DNA from 2 places in the Pectobacterium actinidiae genome. Region 1 is predicted to be linked to the other one. Evidence: predicted binding sites of a transcription regulator. Region 1 holds the regulator's gene; the other holds the start of a gene.
What was found. The regulator LexA, encoded in region 1, represses DNA repair genes until DNA is damaged. The targets are predictions, from matches to a motif close to TNCTGTATGTACATACAGNA.
Positions count from the first base shown of each region.

Region 2: a site for LexA is predicted at 2,318-2,337, ahead of KKH3_RS07960 (DNA translocase FtsK 4TM domain-containing protein). Genes of this name have one in related genera too.

Region 1 is NZ_JRMH01000001.1:386,468-392,256, reverse strand. It holds gene KKH3_RS01630 (glutathione S-transferase family protein) at 1-670, shown strand, start outside; gene KKH3_RS01625 (LysR family transcriptional regulator) at 742-1,638, opposite strand; gene KKH3_RS01620 (pirin family protein) at 1,751-2,449, shown strand; gene zur (zinc uptake transcriptional repressor Zur) at 2,572-3,081, shown strand; gene KKH3_RS01610 (CsbD family protein) at 3,126-3,335, opposite strand; gene lexA (transcriptional repressor LexA) at 3,798-4,406, opposite strand; gene KKH3_RS01600 (diacylglycerol kinase) at 4,517-4,882, opposite strand; gene plsB (glycerol-3-phosphate 1-O-acyltransferase PlsB) at 5,010-5,789, shown strand, end outside.
Region 2 is NZ_JRMH01000001.1:1,886,435-1,892,223, forward strand. It holds gene trxB (thioredoxin-disulfide reductase) at 207-1,169, opposite strand; gene lrp (leucine-responsive transcriptional regulator Lrp) at 1,787-2,281, shown strand; gene KKH3_RS07960 (DNA translocase FtsK 4TM domain-containing protein) at 2,396-5,789, shown strand, end outside.

The sequences.
Region 1 (5,789 bases):
ACTCTATCAGCACGAATTCCTTTACCAGCTCTATCTGCATGCCATGCCAGACTACAGCGGTCGGGTAACCGTGCCCGTCTTATGGGATACCGAGCAGCACACCATCGTGAGTAACGAATCCGCCGATATCATCCGCATGCTGAACAGCGCTTTTGATGGCGTGGGAGCAACAGTGGGAGATTATTACCCAGAAGCGCTACGTGCTCAGATTGACGAACTGAACGGCTGGATTTACGACAAGGTCAACAACGGTGTTTACAAAGCCGGTTTTGCGACAAGCCAGTCAGCCTATGATGAATCCGCCACGACCGTTTTCGCCGCGCTATCCGATCTGGAGAGCATTCTGGCGAAACAGCGCTACCTGACGGGCGAACAGTTAACCGAAGCCGACCTGCGACTGTGGACGACGCTGATCCGTTTCGATCCGGTCTATCACACGCATTTTAAATGCGATAAATATCGCCTGAGTGATTACCCAAATCTGTTCGGTTTTCTGCGTGATATTTATCAGATACCCGGCATCGCCGATACCGTCGATATGGCGCATATTCGTCACCACTACTACCGTAGCCACGGCACGATTAATCCGCATGGCGTGATATCGCTGGGTCCAGAGCAAGATCTCAACCAGCCTCATCAGCGTGATAAGACGTTTATCAATTTATACTGAGATGTTGTCGCTGCGCGATGAAGAGCAAGGCAAGGTGTGGTTCCACACCTTGCTACAGAAAAATGCAGGATTTAAGGCTGGTTAAGCAGTTTTGGAATTTCACGCAGGAACCAGGATTTCGCCTCACCCATGCTGTCTCGCCGCCACGCCATAATAATCTGGCTTTCCATCTGATGCTCCGGCCCAATGACCAGTAAACGCCCTTCGGCAATATCTTGCGCCACCATTGGATAAGGCATGGTCGCGACGCCTAATCCCGCCAGCAGCGCACGCCGCTTATCATCCAGCGAACTCACCGTCAGACGTTGCTGTTTATCCAACAGCTGCACGGTCAGTACCGGGCGTTCGCGCGCAGTATCCGCCACCGCAATCCCACGATATTTTACCCGGGTTGCATCCGATAACGGTTCAGGTTCCTGATGAATCGGATGCTCTGGGCTGGCAACATAAACGTTATTCATCGTGTACAGCTTACGGGTGTTCATTTCGGAAGAGGCACGAAAATGCATGTCCGGCGCAATCACGATATCGGCTCGCCCTTGTTCAAGGCGCTCCCACGCCCCCGCCAGCACTTCCGTCAGAATCGATACCTGCGTATTGGCTTTGAGCGCCAGTTTATCGATTAATGGGAAAATCCGCTGAGTCGGAATCAGGGCTTCCGTCACAATCGTCAGGTGCGTTTCCCAGCCGCGAGCCAGCGCTTCTGCATCCGTAGTGAGTTTATCCGCCGCTTCCAGCAGGATACGTCCGCGTTCCAGCAGCATCCGTCCGACATTCGTGAATTTAGTACGATGGCCGGAACGATCGAACAGCACCACATCTAACTCTTCTTCCAGTTTCTGCATGGTATAGCTCAGTGCCGAAGGCACCCTACCCAGCTCGTCTGCCGCAGCGGCAAAGCTGCCACGGCGATCGATCGCATCCATCACCCTCAACGCTTCAAGCGTCAATGCTCGTTCTTTCGCCATCTTCGTACTCATTCAGGAATTTTGAACATACCCACCAGATTAACTAGCTAACAATCCAACGTCCACACAATTACTATCGGTTTAATAAATAATTCTCTGGGGGATAAAAATTATGATCACACGAAGAGCAGCGGGGCAATGCGGCCAGGCCGACTATGGCTGGTTACAGGCTCGCTATACCTTTTCTTTTGGTCACTATTTTGACCCACAGCTGCTGGGCTACGCTTCTCTGCGCGTGCTCAATCAGGAAGTATTGGCACCGGGGGCCTCATTCCAGCCGCGAACCTACCCACGGGTTGATATTCTGAACATTATTCTTCAGGGCGAAGCGGAATACCGCGACAGCAACGGTTGCCACATTCAGGCTAAAACCGGAGATGTGCTGTTGCTCGCCACTCAGCCAAACGTCAGCTATAGCGAACATAATACCAGCGCCAATAAGCCGCTGACGCGGCTGCAATTATGGCTGAATGCCTGCCAGACCCGAGAGAACAGCCCGTTGCAGCGTATGGGGTTAAATTCATCAAACCACACTCTGCTTGCTTCACCGGAAGGTGAACACAACAGCCTGCAACTGCGACAGCAGGTTTGGATCCATCATGTCGATCTCCAGCAGAATGAGCAAAGCACGATCGCGCTACAGGGGAATCAGGCGTATCTCCAGCTAATCCACGGTTCAATGGCGGTGAAAGGCAGCCAGAACAGTGAAACACTACACTGCGGCGACGGTGCTTTTATTAAGGACGAAACGGTGTTGACGCTACAGGCAGAGTCGCCTTTGCGGGCACTGCTCATCGATCTGGTTGTGTAGCACTTCTGTCCGCTGTTTTTGTAGGGAGTTGTATTCGCAGGAAAACGCCGCCAGTTCGGCGTTTTTATTCAGTCGTGGTAAGATATCCGTCTTGTTCCTCAATGCGTCAGGGTGATATGACAATGGATTCAACCAAACAGGACAAACTTCTTGCCCAGGCTGAACAGATTTGTCAGCAGCGCGCTGTGCGTCTAACACCACAGCGGTTAGAGGTTTTACGCCTTATGGCACAGCAGTCTGGTGCTATTAGCGCTTATGACCTGCTGGATTTGCTGCGCGTTTCCGAGCCTCAGGCGAAACCGCCGACCGTCTATCGCGCGCTGGATTTTCTGCTGGAACAAGGCTTCATTCATCGAGTCGAATCAAACAACAGCTACGTGCTGTGTCACCATATCGAAGACCACAGCCATACATCTGCCCTTTTCATCTGCGATCGCTGCGGGCAGGTTACCGAGCGCCAAACCGAGGGTGTGGAAGAAACATTACGCAACCTGGCACAGCAGTCGGGGTTTACACTGCGCCACAGCGTTGTGGAAGCACACGGGTTATGTGGAGGCTGTCAGGAAGTCGCATCATGCAAGCAGCCGGATCATTGCGATCACGACCATACGGTTCCCATTAAAAAACGATAGCCCTAAGGGCTATCGTCTCTTTCAGCAAAGAAGCATCACGTTCGCTACCAGTGATATTTGTGATGCTCTTCCCAGTGTTTCACTTCTTTCTCTGCCGCTTCTTTTTCGTATCCGTAACGCTCCTGGATTCTCCCCACAAGCTGGTCACGTTTACCTTCGATGACCGTCAGATCGTCATCCGTTAATTTGCCCCATTGCTCTTTCGCTTTACCTTTAAACTGTTTCCAGTTACCGCTGGCTTGGTCTTTATTCATAAGAATCTCCGTACCTTAGGTGAATTGCGCATGAAAAAACCGTAACTACCGACTTATGCGTCAGTTTCAGATAAATAGGTTTATTCAGTAAGCAGCATCATAACTATGTGAAACATGACGGTACTCTTCGCCACTGTCTGCCTTGATTACCGGAGCTATCTACATGTGATAGCTAATGCTCAATCGGCAAACGATCAATCAAGATAAAAATGCTTACCTTGATAAAAATTATAGTCGAATATTTCACTTAAGATAAAAAAACAGGAATCTGTAACTGGATAGGGCATTAATAAAGGGAAATAACCACAAAAAGCAGTGATAAAACAGAGAGTAATGGAGATCGTAGAAAACGCGCACGAAATGTAACTAAATATATACGATGAGCAGATTAACACGCTAAAAGATTAACGCAAAACATGATGCACTGACCCGAACAGACGAGCAGTGCATCTCTGCGAATGGTTAGCTCCAGTCGCTGTTACGAATCACGCCAACGGCTAAACCTTCTATCGAAAAGCTTTGCTGACGCAGGTCGACAACAATCGGGGCAAACTCTTCATTTTCAGCGAGGAGGTGCACCATATTGCCTTGCTTTTTCAAGCGCTTCACCGTCACTTCATCGTCAATACGCGCGACGACAATCTGACCGTTACGCACATCTTCTGTTTTATGCACGGCCAGTAAATCGCCATCCATAATACCAATATTTTTCATCGACATACCGCTCACCCGCAGCAAGAAATCAGCGCTGGGTTTGAACATCGCAGGGTCAACCTGATAGTGACATTCGATATGTTCCTGCGCCAGCAGCGGTTCACCTGCGGCCACGCGACCAACCAGAGGAATACCCGTCTCTTCTTCCATCAGCAGACGAATACCACGAGAAGCGCCCGATACAATTTCAATCACACCTTTACGCGCCAGCGCTTTCAGATGTTCTTCAGCCGCATTGGGAGAGCGAAACCCCAGTTGTTGAGCAATTTCCGCGCGCGTTGGCGGCATTCCGGTTTGCGCAATATGATCGCGGATCAGGTCATAAACCTGCTGCTGCCTTGCTGTTAGTACTTTCATTCCGCCCCCTGGTTGTTTATACAGTCTTGCTGTGAGTATATACAGGTAAGGCACAATTGGGAATGAAGATATCGGCAAAGCCCCTGACTTTTACTCATTTATGCGCGCCGTCAGGCAAAATGTTGCCAGAGGATACTGCCCCACACGACAGCGGCTAACAAGATGGCAACAAAGACAGCAGCCGAACCGATATCTTTCGCCCGACCGGATAATTCATGATGCTCAAGTCCAATGCGATCGACCACCGCTTCAATGGCGCTGTTAGCCAACTCAAACAGCATAATCAATACCACAGACCCGATCAGCAGCAGTTTTTCGACCAGCGTAACCGGCAGCAAACACGCAACAATGACGCCGACAAGGGTCAGAATTGTCTCCTGACGAAACGCCGCCTCATGCTGCCACGCCTGCTTCAGTCCCTTAAAGGAATAACCGGTCGCCTTAATAATCCGGGTCATCCCCGTTGCTTTATTCATTTATCCTCCGCTATTTATGCAAAATAGTTCGCATTTTAACGCGCTCGTGTTGTCTCATCACCACAGATCTCCGGCGCAGTTTCTGGTATCCTTGCGGCGCATTGCTAACAAGAGGCTCCACGTTGTTATGTCAGGTTGGCGTAAAATTTACTATAAATTATTGAATCTCCCACTGAAATTGCTGGTGAAAAGCAAAGTCATTCCCGCAGATCCCGTGGTCGAGTTGGGGTTAGATCCCTCACGTCCTATACTCTATGTTCTGCCTTATAACTCTCAGGCGGATCTCTTGACGCTACGTGCGAAATGCCTGGCATTGGGGCTACCCGATCCTTCGGTATCGTTCGAATTCAATGGCGTCGAACTTCCTAGCCACGTCTTTATTAATGACGGGCCGCGTGTCTTCCGCTATTACGTTCCCAAGCAGAAATCCGTCAAGCTGTTCCACGACTATCTGGACTTGCATCGTGCCAATCCAGACTTAGACGTACAGATGGTGCCAGTTTCCGTGATGTTTGGGCGTTCTCCGGGTCGGGAAGGCCACTCTCAGGCCGCACCACACCTCCGGTTGCTCAACGGTATCGAGAAATTCTTCGCCGTCCTGTGGCTAGGCCGCGACAGTTTTGTCCGCTTCTCCAGTCCGGTGTCGCTGCGCTATATGGCGACCGAGCACGGCACTGACAAAACCATAGCCCACAAACTGGCGCGTGTCGCACGTATGCATTTCTCCCGCCAGCGTTTGGCGGCAGTTGGACCGCGCTTGCCGGTGCGTCAGGAGCTGTTCAACAAGCTGCTGGATTCCAAAGCGATCAAGAAAGCCGTAGACGATGAGGCGCGCAGTAAGAAGATTTCTTATGAGAAAGCGCAGCAGAATGCGATTGCGCTGATGGAAGAAATCGCCGCCGATTTC
Region 2 (5,789 bases), 1.5 Mb from region 1:
CTTAACAGAAAATAACTCTCATGTAACTGTTAGTTAACAAAATTATCTTCTATCACGCAGAATGACGCCATGTTACCGCGACAGTGACGTGCTGCAAACGAAAAGGAGAGGGGAAATAGATGAGGCGATCAATTTTTGTGTTGCGGAAGGCAAACCTGATGTGAGGAAAACGGAACGGCTGTTGCCGCTCCGTTATAGGTACTGTCTTACTTGTTGACGGTCAGTCCGTCCAGATAGCGTTCAGCATCCAGTGCCGCCATACAACCAGTACCTGCGGAGGTAATGGCCTGACGGTAAATATGGTCCATGACATCGCCTGCGGCAAAGACGCCAGGAATGCTGGTCTGTGTCGCGTTGCCGTGAATGCCGGATTGCACCTTGATATAGCCGTTTTCCAGTTCCAACTGACCACCGAACACGGCGGTGTTTGGGCTGTGACCGATAGCGATAAACACGCCAGCCAGTTCCAGTTCTTCCGCTGCATCGGTTTGCGTATCGCGAATACGAACGCCAGTCACACCCATGTCATCGCCTAACACTTCATCCAGCGTACGGTTGGTATGCAGGATGATGTTGCCATTTTTAACTTTGTCCATCAGACGGTCGATCAGAATTTTCTCTGAACGGAACGTCTCGCGACGGTGGATCAAATGTACTTCCGCAGCGATGTTAGACAAATACAGCGCTTCTTCAACCGCGGTATTCCCGCCGCCAACCACGGCGACTTTCTGGTTACGGTAAAAGAACCCGTCACAGGTTGCGCAGGCAGAAACCCCTTTGCCTTTAAACGCCTCTTCAGACGGCAGGCCAAGATAACGAGCGGATGCCCCTGTGGCGATGATCAGCGCATCACAGGTGTATTCGGCGCTATCACCGAATAAACGGAATGGACGGTTCTGCAAATCAACACGTTCAATATGATCGAAGATCACTTCGGTATTGAATTTGGTCGCGTGTGCGTGCATACGCTCCATTAACAGCGGGCCAGTTAAATCATCGGCATCACCCGGCCAGTTTTCAACTTCGGTCGTGGTCGTCAACTGACCGCCTTTTTCCATACCCGTGATTAATACTGGCTGTAAGTTCGCCCGTGCAGCATAAACCGCGGCAGTATAGCCAGCCGGGCCTGAACCCAGAATCAATAACTTGTGATGTTTAACAGTACCCATGCTTTCCTCATTTCATGACGGCGGATAGTGTTCATATGAACGGTTTCTACGACAAACGCGTTTCCTTAACTACGAACAATTTACCTACAAACAATTTATTACTACGAACAGTATCTACCACGGACAATGCGAACGATTGTAAGGAAATTACAAGAGTAAAAAAAGTATGCAGAAAAGTTGCTGGCTATTTGTTTAATCGTTAATGACGATGGGGATGACAAATCGCTGAAAAATCAGCCACATTCATAAGTAAAATGATTGAAGTGACCGCAGCGAATGGCTCTGGCTTATCCAATCTGGCAGTTTCTTCTGATTTTCGTTGTTTTGCTTTGACAATCGGCTGTGCATTTGCGAAAACATCTGGGTAAGAGGAAATTTTTTGTATGTGAACAGTTAAAAGCTCGGCTTTTTATTCGTTTTTGCGCAGGTAGTAGGCCTTTGGCCACGGATATGACGTGATGGTCTTTTCTCGGGTGAGCAATACGTGGGGCGAGAACGAGAAGTTAATGACTGTTGATATACAAAATAGGCAGCGTGTCTTCTTTAAGGGTAACTCTGATACATGAGGTCTATCGGGGTAAAGCGGGTGCAGGGAAAAGTGAAGAGAGACAATAATAATGGTAGACACTAAAAAACGGCCAGGAAAAGATCTCGATCGTATTGATCGTAACATCCTGAACGAATTGCAAAAAGATGGGCGTATTTCCAATGTCGAGCTTTCCAAACGTGTTGGGCTGTCGCCAACACCCTGTCTGGAACGTGTACGTCGTCTGGAAAGACAGGGCTTCATTAACGGCTACACAGCGCTACTAAACCCGCATTATCTGGATGCGTCACTGCTGGTTTTTGTTGAAATAACGCTAAACCGCGGCGCGCCTGATGTGTTTGAACAGTTCAACGCTGCGGTGCAAAAGCTGGAAGAAATTCAGGAGTGTCATCTGGTTTCCGGTGATTTTGACTATCTGTTGAAAACGCGTGTGCCAGACATGTCCGCTTACCGTAAGCTCCTGGGTGAAACGCTGCTGCGTTTACCGGGCGTAAACGACACCCGTACCTACGTGGTGATGGAAGAAGTGAAGCAAAGCAATCGTCTGGTTATTAAGACGCGATAAACGTGTGGGTGCAAAACCCGATAAATTCAGCTACACTCCTGTGAATTTATACAGTCCCAGCGCCGGGTTTTCTCGGCGCTTTGTCATAAACCTTACAGGCCCCTGGAGAGACTCTTGAGCCAGGAATATACAGAAGATAAAGACGTTACCCTGAAAAAGCTCAGTGGAACACGTCGTTTGCTTGAAGCGATTTTAATCGTTGTGGCACTTTTTGCGGTTTATCTTAGTGTCGCACTACTCAGTTTCAGCCCCTCCGATCCCAGCTGGTCACAGACTGCATGGCATGAACCTATTCACAACCTTGGTGGTGTAGCGGGGGCATGGCTGGCGGATACGCTGTTCTTTATTTTTGGTGTGCTAGCCTACGCCATTCCGCCGATTATGTTATCCCTGTGCTGGGCTGCTTTCCGCCAGCGTGATAACAGCCAGACGATTGACTACTTTACCTTTTCACTCCGCCTGATTGGGACATTGGCGCTGATCCTGACCTCTTGCGGTCTGGCTGCGTTGAATATTGACGATCTCTACTATTTTGCTTCCGGTGGTGTTCTGGGAAGCTTGTTGAGCAGCTCAATGATCCCACGTTTCAACAGCATGGGGGCGACGCTGATTCTCCTGTGCGTGTGGGGAGCAGGGCTAACGCTGTTTACCGGCTGGTCATGGTTAACGATTGCTGAAAAAATTGGTGCGGGTGTATTGGGCTGTCTGACATTTATGTCAAACCGTTCACGCCGCGATGAGGACTACCGCGAAGAACACGATCGCGAAGAAGATGAACGTGATGTGCTTAACCTGCGCCACGATGAAACCTCAGGTGAGGCAATAACACAACAGCGTGATGACGATGATGTCCTGTTTTCTGCCCCTTCCGTTGCTGATGCGGTAAACGACACGGCGGCAGAGAATAAGGTAGAAGCGTCATCACCATTGACGGAGAACGCACCGACAGCGACACAACCGGCGAGCTCCGCTGAAACGCCAGTGATAGGGGCAACATTGTCTGATGCAGCAGTGCCTGATTCAGCATTACCAGGATCGGCATTCCCTGGATCATCGTCTGGCATTGTGCCACCTGTTACCCCATCTGCGATTGATTCGACGCCGTCGCTAAACCCGCCGCTGTATTCGTTTGAAGTCCCCGAAACGCCAGCGACAATCCCAGATATCGCAACTTCAGATGAACGCCATAGCAGTCTGTATGCACCTTACGGAAATACTTACGGAGAGAGTGCCGTACCGCCGATTGTCACATCTCCCGTGGTTCAACCGTTTGCTGAGCCACCACAGCCTGCACGTGATATGGATTCCAATGCGAATAACACCTTTATGCCTGCGTTCAGTGCCGATGGGGATGATAATCCGCAAATTAAACGCGGCGTAGGACCAGAACTGCCGCGCCCTAATCCGGTGCGTATTCCCACTCGTCGCGAGCTGGCGTCATACGGAATCAAACTGCCGTCGCAGCGGCTGGCGGAAGAGCAAGCAAGGTTGCAGGCGCAGAACGGTAGCGCAGAAACTGAATTGGCGAATGACGTGTATCAGGAAGAGACTCCGGATGACATCGCCCAGCAGGAAGCGGCATTGCAGCAAGCGTATCTGGATCAGCAACGTCAGCGTTATGGCGATGAGTACCCGTTACAGGAAGACGATGAAGACACGCTCCTGCAAGCGCAGCTAGCCAGAGATTTCGCGGCACAGCAGCAGTCACGTTATGACGCCAGCGCGTTCCAGCACGATAAAGAAACGCCTGCTCCGACTGCACCGCCTGTGGTCCATGAGCCCGTTCAGCCAAATCCTGTAGTACCTCAAGTAATACCGCAAGCCGTGTCACATGACGCTTTTTCATTTTCACCGTTTAGTGCGGAGAATGAACGCGAGGCTGAATCGCATACGTTCAGCGAATCCACCTACCCGCAGCCGTCCTATAGCGTTGAGCCAGAACTTCCACCGATGCATGCTGGTGAAGATGAGGATGACGACGATGAGCGTAACCCGTTGACGGTGAGTCAGCCTGCGCAGCCGATGTCAGCGCCTATTGAGGCTGCGAAACAGGAGAATACGCCAGCGCACCATCCGGCAATGGATGGTTTGATTCACCCGTTCCTGGTGCGTAATGAACAACCGCTACAAAAGCCGACTACGCCGCTACCAACGTTGGATTTGTTGACCCCACCACGAGCAAGCGAAGCGCCTGTTGATAATTTCGCCTTGGAACAGACGGCGCGACTGATTGAAGCGCGTCTGGCGGATTTCCGGGTAAAAGCAGATGTGGTCGATCACTCTCCTGGACCAGTCATCACGCGGTTTGAATTGGATCTGGCTCCAGGCGTTAAAGCGGCTCGTATCTCGAATCTGTCACGCGATTTGGCGCGTTCACTGTCGGTTGTCGCGGTGCGTATTGTTGAGGTGATCCCCGGCCGGCCGTATGTCGGGTTGGAACTGCCGAATGCGCATCGTCAAACGGTTTATCTGCGCGAAGTGTTGGACTGCGACCAGTTCCGGGATAATCCATCGCCGTTGTCGATTGTGCTGGGTAAAGATATTGCAGGCGAGCCTGTCGTTGCCGATCTGGCAAAAATGCCACACCTGCTGGTTGCCGGTACAACGGGGTCGGGTAAATCGGTCGGCGTCAACGCCATGATCATCAGTATGTTGTATAAAGCTACGCCGGAAGACGTACGCTTTATTATGATTGACCCGAAAATGCTGGAGCTCTCGGTTTACGAAGGCATTCCGCATTTGTTGACGGAAGTCGTGACCGATATGAAAGATGCAGCCAACGCGCTACGCTGGTGTGTCGGTGAAATGGAGCGCCGTTACAAGCTGATGTCAGCCCTTGGTGTACGTAATCTGGCGGGATACAACGAACGGGTGATGACGGCAAATGCGATGGGACGCCCGATCCCCGATCCGTTCTGGAAACCGGGTGACAGTATGGATATGACACCGCCAGTACTGGAAAAATTGCCGTATATCGTGGTGATGGTCGATGAATTTGCTGACCTGATGATGGCGGTGGGTAAGAAAGTTGAAGAGCTGATTGCCCGGCTGGCGCAAAAAGCGCGTGCTGCCGGTATTCACCTGGTACTGGCGACGCAGCGTCCTTCCGTTGATGTAATCACCGGATTGATCAAAGCGAATATTCCGACGCGTATCGCGTTTACTGTGTCCAGCAAAATTGACTCACGGACTATCCTCGATCAAGGTGGCGCGGAATCGCTATTGGGGATGGGGGATATGCTGTATATGGCACCTAACTCCTCGATACCTGTCCGTGTTCATGGTGCTTTTGTGCGCGATGAGGAAGTTCACGCTGTCGTTCAGGATTGGAAAGCGCGCGGTCGCCCTCAATATATCGATAATATTATCAGTGGTGGCGACGATGCTGAAGGCGGAGGTCTCGGTCTTGATGGCGATGAAGAACTCGATCCGCTATTCGATCAGGCAGTAGAGTTTGTGGTCGATAAACGGCGTGCGTCCATTTCCGGTGTACAGCGCCAGTTCCGAA